3 regions of the Rhizobium sp. BK275 genome follow, and region 2 is predicted to be linked to each of the others. Evidence: riboswitches for the same ligand, from Rfam matches in the RefSeq annotation. Region 2 holds a riboswitch; each other region holds the start of a gene.
The links. Region 2 has a riboswitch for cobalamin ahead of cobU (bifunctional adenosylcobinamide kinase/adenosylcobinamide-phosphate guanylyltransferase). Riboswitches for the same ligand answer to the same signal wherever they lie in the genome.
Positions count from the first base shown of each region.

Region 1: another riboswitch for cobalamin. It lies ahead of FHT82_RS29225 (ABC transporter substrate-binding protein); the one in region 2 lies ahead of cobU (bifunctional adenosylcobinamide kinase/adenosylcobinamide-phosphate guanylyltransferase).
Region 3: another riboswitch for cobalamin. It lies ahead of nrdH (glutaredoxin-like protein NrdH); the one in region 2 lies ahead of cobU (bifunctional adenosylcobinamide kinase/adenosylcobinamide-phosphate guanylyltransferase).

Region 1 covers NZ_JACHZL010000012.1:66,052-70,124, forward strand. The annotation lists gene FHT82_RS29205 (metalloregulator ArsR/SmtB family transcription factor) at 1-196, shown strand, start outside; gene FHT82_RS29210 (hypothetical protein) at 193-564, shown strand; gene FHT82_RS29215 (ATP-dependent Clp protease proteolytic subunit) at 613-1,230, shown strand; gene FHT82_RS29220 (metallochaperone AztD) at 1,396-2,628, shown strand; cobalamin riboswitch at 2,686-2,936, shown strand; gene FHT82_RS29225 (ABC transporter substrate-binding protein) at 3,116-4,073, shown strand, end outside.
Region 2 covers NZ_JACHZL010000011.1:130,797-134,869, forward strand. The annotation lists gene FHT82_RS28610 (chloride channel protein) at 1-1,121, opposite strand, end outside; cobalamin riboswitch at 1,330-1,724, shown strand; gene cobU (bifunctional adenosylcobinamide kinase/adenosylcobinamide-phosphate guanylyltransferase) at 2,075-2,584, shown strand; gene cobW (cobalamin biosynthesis protein CobW) at 2,589-3,635, shown strand; gene cobN (cobaltochelatase subunit CobN) at 3,645-4,073, shown strand, end outside.
Region 3 covers NZ_JACHZL010000008.1:379,707-383,779, forward strand. The annotation lists gene nrdE (class 1b ribonucleoside-diphosphate reductase subunit alpha) at 1-1,137, opposite strand, end outside; gene nrdI (class Ib ribonucleoside-diphosphate reductase assembly flavoprotein NrdI) at 1,116-1,517, opposite strand; gene nrdH (glutaredoxin-like protein NrdH) at 1,531-1,752, opposite strand; cobalamin riboswitch at 2,013-2,238, opposite strand; gene FHT82_RS25300 (heavy metal translocating P-type ATPase) at 2,576-4,073, opposite strand, start outside.

The DNA.
Region 1 (4,073 bases), on a different contig from region 2:
GCCGGCCATGTCCCAGCATCTCGCCGTGTTGCGGGCGGCAAGGCTGGTGCGCGAACAGAAAGAGGGCCGTTTCGTGAATTACGAGGTCGATCCGGATGGGCTGGCTCTCATCGCCCAATGGCTGGCGAAATACCGCGCCTACTGGCCAGCCCGCATCGATGCTCTCAAGCTCTTGTTGAAGGATATGGATCAATGAACGAGGTGAAAGCCAAGGTGCAAGCCAAGCAACAACAAAGCGGCTTCGAACAGACATACGAGCTGGATGCGCCGCCGGAAAAGGTCTGGCGCGCGATCAGCATTGCGGAATTCCGGGAGAAATGGCTGCCGAAGGAAGCGCTTGCCGATCCGCAATCGCTCTCCGAGACACCGGGCAAGGAAATCCGCTACCGATTGCGCGACGATGCCCCGCCCTATCTCGAAAGCACCGTCATCTTCACGGTCGCTCCGAATGCATCCGGCGGAACCAGCCTGCGGATCGTCCACAAGCTGACCGGTGCCACTTTCGAGCGGCTTTCGAGATCGGTCGCCAACAGCAACAGCCAGACCATGATGCTCGCCGCCTGACGCGGCAGGCCTATCCCTATCAAATTTCTGGAAGATTGGAGTTCGCCGATGCGCGAAGCGATGCAACTCGTCCCTATGGTCGTCGAACAATCCTCAAGAGGGGAGCGATCCTTCGACATCTATTCCCGACTCCTGCGAGAGCGGATCATCTTTCTGAACGGCGAGATCAACGACACCGTTTCGGCCCTTGTCTGCGCCCAGCTTCTGTTCCTCGAAGCCGAAAATCCGAAGAAGCCGATCAATCTCTACATCAATTCGCCTGGCGGCGTCGTGACCAGCGGCTTTGCCATGTACGACACGATGCGCTTCATCCGCGCGCCGGTGCACACGCTCTGCATGGGAACGGCCCGCTCGATGGGCTCCTTCCTGCTGATGGCCGGCCAGCCGGGAGAGCGGTACGCCCTGCCGAATGCCAGCATCCTCATCCACCAGCCCCTCGGCGGCTTCCAGGGCCAGGCGTCCGACATGCTCATCCATGCTGAGGAAATCAGGAAGACGAAGCAGCTCATGACGCGCCTCTACGCCGAACATTGCGGCCGGTCCTATGAGGAGTTCGAGACCGCCATGGATCGCGATCGTTTCATGACGGCGCAAGAGGCCGTGGAATGGGGCCTGATCGACCGCATCCTTCGGGATCGCGAAGAAATGGCGGAGTCAGCGCCATAATAGTCGTCGGACGCGCCGAAGGGATCCGGTCACGATGAAAAGCCGGCCAGACATCAAACAAGGCCGGTGCCTCAATTTCTCAAAAATCCAACAGCTGGGACTGGACAAGGCAGATGTAACTTTATAACAACGATAATGTAATGTTATTACATTAAGGGAGATTTCATGTACCGGCGCCTTTTCGCTAACTTCGCAGTCGCCACCGCGCTGACATCCGCTATCTTGCCATCGGCTTCCCGCGCCGAAGAGGAACAGCAGCAGAGCTGGCGGCTTTTCGTGGCTGATCACAGCCTGCCGGTCGTCCGCGCCATCGATCTTGCGAGCGGGAGTGAGATCGGTCGCTTCGATCTCAAGGGTTATGCCGCCCTGTCGCTGAGCGACACCGGGCGCACCGTCTTTGCTGTCCAGGGCGAAGAGAATGTCGTTCATGTCATCGATACCGGCATTGCCCTTTCCGATCATGGGGAGCATCGCGATCTCGAAGTGACGCCGCCGAAGCTGGTCGGCGCGACGATAAAGGGCGAGAAGCCGGGCCATGTGGTAACGCATGGCGATGACGTGGCGATCTTCTACGATCGCACCGATCGCTTCGATCTCTTGAAGGAAAGCAGCCTGCTGCAGGAAAAGCCGGAGCCGAAGGCCGTCAATACCATCGCCGCCCATCACGGCGTCGCGGTACCCATGGGCAATCACCTGCTGGTTTCCGCGCCCAACATGCAGGCCCCGGTCAAGGAGGGCGAACTGCCGCCGCGCCTTGGCCTCAGGGTGCTCGATCGTGATGGCCGGCAGATCGGCGATGTTGCGCCCTGCACCGGCCTGCATGGCGAGGCAACCTCCGCCCGCCTCGTCGCCTTCGGTTGCGAGGAAGGCGTACTCGTCGCCCGCCCCGGCGGCACGGAAGGCCCCAAACTCGCGATGCTCGCCTATGGCGCATCGCTGCCGCAAGGCAAGGTTTCCACCCTGCTCGGCGGCCGTTCCATGCAGTTTTTCCTCGGCAATTACGGGGAGGATAAGGTGGTATTGATCGATCCCGACAGCACCGAGACGCCCTACCGCCTCGTCGACCTTCCGACACGGCGCGTCGATTTCACCCTCGATCCGGCAAGATTCCAGAATGCCTATATTCTGACCGAAGACGGCAGGCTGCATCTGCTCGACACAGTCAAGGGCGAGATCGTGAGATCGGAAACCGTGACCGAGCCCTACAGCAAGGATGGCCATTGGCGCGATGCCCGCCCGCGGCTGGCCGTGGCCGGCGATGATATCGCCATCACCGACCCCCGCCACAGCCTGATCCGCCTCGTCAGCACGCAGACGCTGAAGGAGGTACGCACGATCCCCGTCGAGGGTCAGCCCTTCGGGCTTGTCGCCGCCGGCGGCTCGGGCGCCAGCCACTAAGGCGGCCTCGGACCCGACACACTTCGCATTCCGCCGCTTGACGTCGCCCATGGCGGCGTCATAGATCGGGGCGACGGTTCCCCGAAGAGAACTCCGAGGGGAATAATAGGGAACACGGTGAGGACGACCCAAGAGGGACCGAGACCGTGGCTGCCCCCGCAACTGTAAGCGGATTGTCGATCTCGGGGTTGATCGCTTCAGCGGTCATGCCCTCGGCCTCAGGGCCGTGCCACTGCGTTTTCGCGGGAAGGCAGATGACCGGCACATATTCGCGAGCCAGGAGACCTGCCGTCGATCACGATCCAATCAAGCCGGGCGGGGATGCCCGACAAGGAGCAGACATGATTGACACGCCCCCTCTCCACCTGCCGCCATCCATCCGTCTCGATTGGACGATCCGCCACTAGCTTCCCGCTCGCCGGCTTTCGTTCGCGCATTCGCGCGCACCGGCATCCGCTAGCCTTTTTCCTTTGATCGAGAGTTTCCCATGCGACAGCGTCTGAAGAGCTTTTCCCTCGCGCTCGGGCTGGCCGGCTTTGCTGCGCCCGCACTTGCCGCCACCCAATATCCCCTCACCCTCACCAATTGCGGCCAGCAGGTCACCTTCGAAAAGGCGCCGGCCAAGATCGTCTCGATCGGCCAAGGCATGACCGAAGTGCTGTTCTCGCTCGGCCTTGCCGACAAGATCGCAGGCACCGCCGTCTGGGTCGGCCCGGTCCTGCCGCAATATGCCGATGATAACAGCAGGATCAAACGGCTGGCCGACAATGACCCGAGCTTCGAATCCGTCGTCGGCGCGGAGCCCGATCTTGTGGCTGCCGAATTCGAATGGCATGTCGGCACGCAAGGCTCCGTCGGCAAGCGCGAGCAATTCAGGGATCTCGGCATCAACACCTATGTCGCGCCGGCCGATTGCGTCGCCAAGGTCAACACCGATGGCGGCGATGGCGTGCGCAAGGAACTGTTCACGATGGACCTGATCTATCAGGAAATCGCCGAACTCTCCGAGATCTTCGACGTGAAAGACCGCGGCGACGCGCTGATCGCCGAGCTGAAAAAGCGCGAGGCCGATGCCGTTGCCTCCGTCGCCGGTGCTGCGGCCAAGAACCTGCCCGTCGTCTTCTGGTTCTCCAGCAAGGAGGTCAAGGGCGATGCCTTCATCGCCGGCAAGAACAGCGCCCCGGCCTATATCCTGAAAACGCTCGGCGCGAGAAACGTCGTGACGACTGAAGAGGAATGGCCCCTCGTCGGCTGGGAAACCATTACGCAGGCCAATCCCTCCGTCATCGTCATCGCCACGATGGACCGCCGCCGCTATGCCGCCGACGATCCCAAGGTGAAGGTGGATTTCCTGGAGAATGATCCGGTCACCAGGGAACTGGATGCGGTGAAAAGCAAGCGCTTCATCATGATGGACGCGCAGTCGATGAACCCGACGATCCGCA
Region 2 (4,073 bases):
GTCGCATCGGCGAAATAGGGGGCGGAATAGGCAAAGAGCTTGCCGAGCAGGGCGCCCATGAAGAGCGAGGCGAAGAACAGGCCGCCCCTGAAGCCGGAGCCGATCGAGACCGCCGAAGCCACCGATTTCAGCAAAAACAGGCTGATAAGGGCTGGGATCGTCACTTCGTTGGCGAGGTTCAGATGCAGTGCACCATGTCCGGCGGCCAGAATCTGCGGCGAGACCAGCGCCAGCAGGCCGACGACGATGCCGCCGAGCGCCGGGCGAAAGGGCAGCGGGACGGAACTCTTTCGCGCCAGTTCCTCGACGAAGGCGACGCCCTGCATGAGCAGGATGCCGATGCCGGCGCAGAAGGCGCCGAGTGCGATCGCCGGCACGTAATCGGCCGGCTGGACAGCGCCGAAACTGCCGACATCGATGATGAAATCGCTGCCGGCAAGCAGGCGGGCAACCAGCGTGGCGACGAGGGCTGCCACGACGACCGGTGTCAGCGAGACGATGGTATAGGTGCCGATGATGAGCTCGAAGGCGTAAAAGGCGCCGGTCAGCGGCGCATTGAAGGCGGCCGCGATGGCACCGGCTGCACCGCAACCGACGAGGATGCGAAGGTCCGCTCGGCGAAGCTGCAGCTTCAGCCCGAACTTCGAGGCGATGCCGGCGGCAAGCTGCGTGTAGCCGGCCTCCAGCCCCACGGAGGCGCCGAAGCCGTTGGAGACGACGTTCTGGACGGCGACAAGGATGCTGTCGGTCAACGACAGGCGGCCGCCATGCAGCGCATTGGCCTCGATCGGGTCGACCAGCGGCTTCTTGCGCCACTTGGCGAGGATGAAGATCAGGATGCCGAGCAGGATGCCGCCTGCGAAAGGCGCCGTCATCAGCAGGAACTGGTTGTCGATCTGCGAAGCGCTGAGCCGTGTTTCGGTTTCGATGCCGAAGATCAACCGGTGCATTGCCTCGGACACGAAACTCATGGCGCTGACCGCCAGTCCCGCAGCGATGCCGACCAGCGCGCCGGCAAAGACCAGGCCCATTTCACTTTGTCTGGCGAGGGCGCGCAGGCGCCCCAAATCGAAAATGGTTGTGAAGGGCCGGAAGCGGCGGATATCCATTCGGGAGAGCATCATAGGAGAACTAGGCGACAGGAGCGGCGGTCAAGGGTGGTAGGCGGCACTCGCATGCCTGCCAATTGCGGCAAAATACCGGCCGGGCAGTAAAGTTTCTATGGCGTAAGTTTTTGAATAAACACGATAATCTTGGTAGTGTAAGTAGAGATGAACCTCTCTGGCACAGTGCGCGGCAATTGACATGGGGGTTGCGCGCGCCTAACCATGAAACCACATAATGGATGGTTCCGGATCGGCCTGACGCCTTCCGGATGAAAAGGGAATGTGACGAGGCGGACCCAAGCCGGGCGCCTTCATCACAGCCGACCCCGCGACTGTAGAGCAGTCAGGGTCTTCCGTCCGGCATTTCGACTGCCGCGCCGACGGCCCGCATCCTGCGGGCGGGCGAGGTGGAACAAGTGCCGGAAAAGCCACTGGAAATGCATCGTGATCAGCCGGGGCAGGACGCCTCTCTTTCTACGAATCGTCCGCCTTTTCACGAGATGCAGCCGGGAAGGCGAGGCAGATCCGCTGGCACGATCAGGGGCGACCGGAAACGGTTGCCCCTATCGCGGCCGACAACTGCGAGCCAGGAGACCTGCCGTCCGTGCCGGGCATAGTGCCCAACTGGGTGTTTTGCCCGCTGCCAGCACGGAGGTTGTTTTGGCTGAAGAATGTGAATCAGCGCTGCCTCTGGCGGTGCGTATAAGAGATCGCTGGCCGGGAGCTCGAAATGATGGAGCCTTGGTGCCTGTCATTGGACGTCAGCCGGCGCGTGCTTTCCTCTCCTCCCTCATTCCTGTGCTTGTCACAGGAATCCAGCGTGCCCAAGTCCTTGGGCACGATAGACTCATTTCACATTGGCATGGATTCATTCACGGCGCAGACGCGCCGTGGCTGGATTCCTGTGACAAGCACAGGAATGAGGGAAGCAGAGGGGGCCGCGCCCATCCTCCGCAGGCGGTGTTGTCATGACCGCCACCTTCATCCTCGGCGGCGCCCGCTCCGGCAAATCCCGTTTCGCCGAAAACCTTGTCACGTCCGGCGGCCTCGACCGGCACTACATCGCCACCGGCCGCGCCTGGGACGACGAGATGCAGGCGCGCATCGACCAGCACAAGGCCGATCGCGGTCCCTCCTGGACCACGCACGAGGAGCCGCTCGATCTTACGGAGCGCCTTGCGGCCATCGATGGCGAGGGCAGGGCGATCCTGGTCGACTGCCTGACGCTCTGGCTCACCAACCTGATGATGGACGGGCGCGATATCGCTGCCCAGTCCGCAGCGCTCGCCGCCTTCCTGCCGCGGGCGAAGGCGCGGCTCGTCATCGTTTCCAATGAAGTCGGCCTCGGCATCGTGCCTGAGAACCGCATGGCGCGCGAGTTTCGCGACCATACCGGCCGGTTGCACCAAATGATCGCGGCAAATGCCGACGACGTCTATTTCATCGCGGCCGGACTGCCGCTGAAAATGAAGGGTTAGTTCCATGCAGCAGAAAATTCCCGCAACCGTCATCACCGGCTTCCTTGGTGCCGGCAAGACGACCATGATCCGCAACCTGCTCGCCAATGCCGGCGGCAAGAAGATCGCGCTCATCATCAACGAGTTCGGCGATCTCGGCGTCGATGGCGATGTGCTGAAGGGATGCGGGGCGGAAAACTGCACCGAGGACGATATTATCGAACTCACCAATGGCTGCATCTGCTGCACGGTCGCCGACGATTTCATTCCGACCATGACCAAGCTTCTGGAGCGTGAGCAGCGCCCGGACCATATCGTTATCGAAACCTCGGGCCTCGCGCTGCCGCAGCCGCTGGTGGCCGCCTTCAACTGGCCGGATATTCGTAGCGAAGTCACCGTCGATGGCGTGATCACCGTCGTCGATAGTGCCGCCGTTGCTGCCGGTCGTTTTGCCGATGACCACGATGCCGTCGATGCGCGCCGCGTCGAGGATGAATCGCTCGATCATGAAAGCCCGATCGAAGAGCTTTTCGAAGATCAGCTGACCTGCGCCGACCTGATCGTGCTCAATAAGACCGATCTCATCGACAGCGATGGCCTTGGCCGCGTGAAGAGCGAGGTTGCCTCGCGCATCGCCCGCAAGCCTGTGATGATCGAGGCCAGGAATGGCGATGTGCCGGCAAGCGTGCTGCTCGGCCTCGGCATCGGCACGGAAGACGACGTCGTCAACCGCAAGTCCCATCACGAGCTGGAGCATGAGGACGGTGAGCCCCACGATCACGACGAATTCGACAGTTTCGTCGTCGAGCTTGGTGCGATCTCGGACACGGCCGGTTTCGTCGAGAAGCTGAAGGGCATCATTGCCGAGCATGACGTGCTGCGCCTCAAGGGCTTCATCGACGTCTCCGGCAAGCCGATGCGCCTGCAGCTGCAGGCCGTGGGTGCCCGTATCGACCAGTATTTCGACCGCGCCTGGGCATCGGGCGAAACGCGCAGCACGCGCCTCGTCGTCATCGGCCTTCACGAGATGGATCAGGACGCGGTGCGCAAGGCGATCGAAGCGCTCGCATGAGGATATAAAATGCATCTGCTTCTGGCCCAGCAGGGAACGATCAGCGACGGGGACGAGGCAATCGACCTCGGTCAGTCGCCGGGCGATATCCTGTTCCTGTCGGCTGCCGACACCGAGCTTGCGGCAATTGCCGCGGCTCATGCCGGCGGGGCGGCCGAGCATTCGCTGCGGCTTGCGAGCCTGATGAGCCTGAAGCATCCGATGTCGGTCGATACTTACGTTGAACGCACGGCGCGGCATGCGAAGCTGATCATCGTGCGGGCGCTGGGTGGGGCGAGCTATTTCCACTATGCGCTGGAGGCGCTGCATGCGGTGGCGGCGCGCAGTGGTGCGCTGATTGCGGTGCTGCCGGGGGATGCGAAGCCCGATGCGGGTCTGACGCCGTTTTCGAATGTGGCGCTGGATGATCTGAATGCGCTCTGGGCCTATCTGATCGAG
Region 3 (4,073 bases), on a different contig from region 2:
CGTGTCTTCGAACATGATGTAGGGATAGCCGCTCTCGAACTGGATTTCGGCAATGACCTGGAAGAATTCGCGCGCCTTGATCTTCTTCTTTGTAATACGCGCATCCGCCACCATCTCGCGGTACTTTTCCGTCACCGATATCTCGGTGAAGGGCACGCCATAGACCCGCTCCACGTCATAGGGCGAGAAGAGGTACATATCCTCATTGTTTTTGGCGAGTTCGAAGGTGATATCAGGTACGACGACGCCGAGCGACAGCGTCTTGATGCGGATCTTCTCGTCGGCATTTTCGCGCTTGGTATCGAGGAAGCGCATGATGTCGGGATGGTGGGCATTGAGATAGACCGCACCCGCACCCTGCCGGGCACCGAGCTGGTTGGCGTAGGAGAACGAGTCTTCCAGCAGCTTCATGACGGGGATGATGCCGGAAGACTGGTTTTCGATCTGCTTGATCGGCGCACCCGCCTCGCGAATATTGGTCAGGGAAAGCGCCACGCCGCCGCCGCGCTTGGAAAGCTGCAGTGCCGAATTGATGGAGCGGCCGATCGATTCCATATTGTCTTCGACACGCAGCAGGAAGCACGAAACGAGTTCGCCGCGTTGCTTCTTGCCAGCATTGAGGAAGGTCGGGGTTGCCGGCTGGAAACGGCCGGAGATGATTTCTTCCATCAGATCGCGAGCAAGCTGTTCATTGCCTCTGGCGAGCGCCAGCGCCACCATGCAGATGCGATCTTCGTAGCGCTCCAGATAGCGCTTACCGTCGAAGGTCTTCAGCGTATAGCTGGTGTAATATTTGAATGCGCCGAGGAAGGTCGGGAAACGGAATTTCTTGGCATAGGCCTGATCGAACAGATCGCGGACGAAATTGAAGGAATACTGGTCGAGCACCTCCTGCTCGTAATAGCGCTCGGTGACTAGGTAATCGAGCTTTTCCCTGAGGTTGTGGAAGAACACCGTATTCTGGTTCACATGCTGCAGGAAATACTGCTTGGCCGCCATGCGGTCCTTGTCGAGCTGAATCTTGCCCTCGTCGTCATAGAGGTTCAGCATCGCGTTCAGCGCATGATAGTCCAGCGCTTCCACTGCCTTGAGCGGTTTTGCCCCCGCATCCCGCGTCAGGTTTGTCCCCGTGTCCAAAATCGTCCCATCCCGTCTTTGACATTGGCGACATCCTCGGCAGTTCCCAGAAGCTCGAACCTGTAGAGATACGGCACCTGGCACTTCTGCGAGACCACGTCGCCGGCAAGCCCGTAGGTCTCGCCGAAATTGCTGTTGCCCGCTGCAATCACGCCGCGGATGTTGGAGCGGTTTTCCGCATCGTTGAGGAAGCGGATCACCTGCTTGGGTACGGCGCCCTTGCCACCGTCCCCACAATAGGTGGGCGAGATCAGCACATAGGGTTCGCGGATGTGGATGTCTTCAACGCCGACGGGAATGCGCGCCGCGCGTAGTCCCAGCTTCTCGACGAAACGATGGGTATTCTCGGACCGGCTGGAATAATAGACGATCAGGCCCATCGCTCTTCTCCAATCAGGAGAGGGCGCTGATCATGTCGGGACGGAAGCCCGCCCAGTGGTTCTCGCCGGCAACGACAACAGGAACCTGCATGTAGCCCATGCCGCGAACGCGATCGAGCGCGTCGGCATCCTCGGAAATATCGATGATCTGATAGTCGACGCCCAGACGGTCGAGGGCACGGTAGGTGGCGGTGCACTGAACGCAGGCAGGCTTGCTGTAAACGGTAACGCTCATCATGTTCCTCGTGATGTCAATGGATTCCGGACGCAATACTGGGATCGGGCGCCTTACGGCGTCCGGGGCAACGCTTGATGATGATCTTGCAGAGTTGGCGTTTAAACGCCTGAAATTATCCCTTGCAGGATTTGCGCGGGCGGCGGCCTTGACGTTCTCGACATAACTTCAACCCCGAAGTGCTCATGCGGACGTTCGGGGCAGCGTAACAGGACGGATAGATTCCGCTTTCATGCACGCGACCTTCCGGACATCCCGCCCGTGGACGTTTTATTCAAGGCAGGTCTCCTGGCTTACGGGTCGAAGCCCCTGCCCCAGCCTTCCCAAAGCGTCATGCCTCAGTGACCCGAAATCGGACAGTTGCTCGCCGCTTACAGTTGCGGGGGCAGCTCCGGCTTTGTCGCGCCGTCATGGCGAAACGCACCGTATTCCCGTCTTAGCCCCCGACCCTCACGAATCGAAGGAACCTTGAACACTAGATATAGTACGCGAATCCCGGTTTGCGTCAACGGATGGTTTGTGCATCGCGTTACGGGATGTTTGAAATCGCTGCATTCCTGTGAAAAACGTGGTTAACAAATGATCAAGAAAACAGGCAGTGGAGACGGCTGGGAGGAAGAGAGCAAGCCTGTAGCCGCTTCGCGATTTTTGCTTCGGGATTCATGCCCGAATCGTGATGTGGCGTCGCGCAAAAGGCACGCCTGTTGTTGCTGAGGCAGCTCCAGTTAAGGCACCGAACTGGCTCCTTGCTCCAGATCGGCGGATCCCGAGAACAGTGATGTGGCAAGCGTGCCCCTGCCGCATCACGCTGCCAAAGAAATCCTTACGTCCTTATCCGAAGAAGGCGAAGCGCGTTCATCGTCACCAGCACGGTCGCGCCCGTATCCGCCAGGATCGCCGGCCACAGGCCAGTGATGCCAAGGATGGTGGTGACGAGAAACACCGCCTTCAGCCCGAGCGCGATAGTGATGTTCTGCATGATATTGCGCATCGTCCGCTTCGAAAGGTCGATCATGCGCGCCACGTCGCCGACACGTCCATGCAGCACCGCCGCATCCGCCGTTTCCAGCGCCACATCGGCGCCACCGCCCATGGCAATGCCGACATCGGCAGCCGCAAGCGCCGGCGCATCATTGATGCCGTCACCGACCTTGGCGACGAAAAGCCCTTCGCGCTTCAACTCGCCGACAATGCGCTGCTTGTCTTGCGGCAGAAGCTCGCCGCGCCAGTCGATGCCGAGATCGCCGGCAACGGCAGCGGCCGTGCGCTTGTTGTCGCCGGTCAGCATAATGGCGCGCACACCGGCCGCCTTCAGCGCCGCAACGCCGCTCTTTGCGTCCTCGCGCGGCTCGTCGCGCATGGCGATCAGGCCGGCAGCGACGCCATCGATCAGCAGCACCGAAACACTTTTGCCCGCGCCGTTCAGGACAGCGACCTGCTCATCCTGCCCCTCATTCAGCGCCCCACGCTCACGCGCAGCCGGCGGCGACAGGAGATCGAGCGTCTCGCCGCCCACCTTGCCCGTCACACCCTTGCCCGGCAGCGCCTCAAGTTCGAAAGCCGGCGGCATAGGTGCACCATCGGCCCTCGCCCGGTTGAGGATCGCCAGCGCCAGCGGATGGCTGGAGCCCTGCTCCAGGACCGCGGCGCGTGACAGCACCTGCGCATCGGGACGTCCAAAGGCAATGATATCGGTTACCTGCGGCTTTCCCGCGGTCAACGTGCCCGTCTTGTCAAAGGCGACGGCCGTCACCTTGCCAAGCGATTCCAGAACCGCGCCGCCCTTCATCAGCAACCCGCGGCGCGCACCCGCCGAAAGCGAGGCGGCAATGGCTGCAGGCGTCGAAATGACCAGAGCGCAAGGGCAACCGATCAGCAGGATCGCAAGGCCCTTGTAGATCCATTCGCCCCAAGCCGCACCCGTCAGCAGCGGCGGCAGGATCGCCACCAGGACCGCCACGACGACAACACCCGGCGTGTAATAGCGCGAAAAGCGGTCGATGAAGCGCTCCGTCGGCGCCTTGGATTCCTGCGCCTCCTCCACCAGCTTGACGACGCGGGCAATCGTATTGTCCTCGGCAGCGGCCGTCACGCGAACACGCAATGCTGCATCGCCATTGACCGTGCCGGCAAAGACGGTCTCACCCGCCCCTTTGCGCACCGGCGTGCTTTCGCCGGTCACCGGCGCTTCGTCGATGTCGCCCTCACCAGACAGGATCGTACCGTCCGCAGAAATCCGGTCGCCCGGCCGTACGAGAATGATGGAGCCGACAGCGAGCGTTTCCGCCGGCACTTCCGTCACCTCGCCGCCCGTTTCGAGC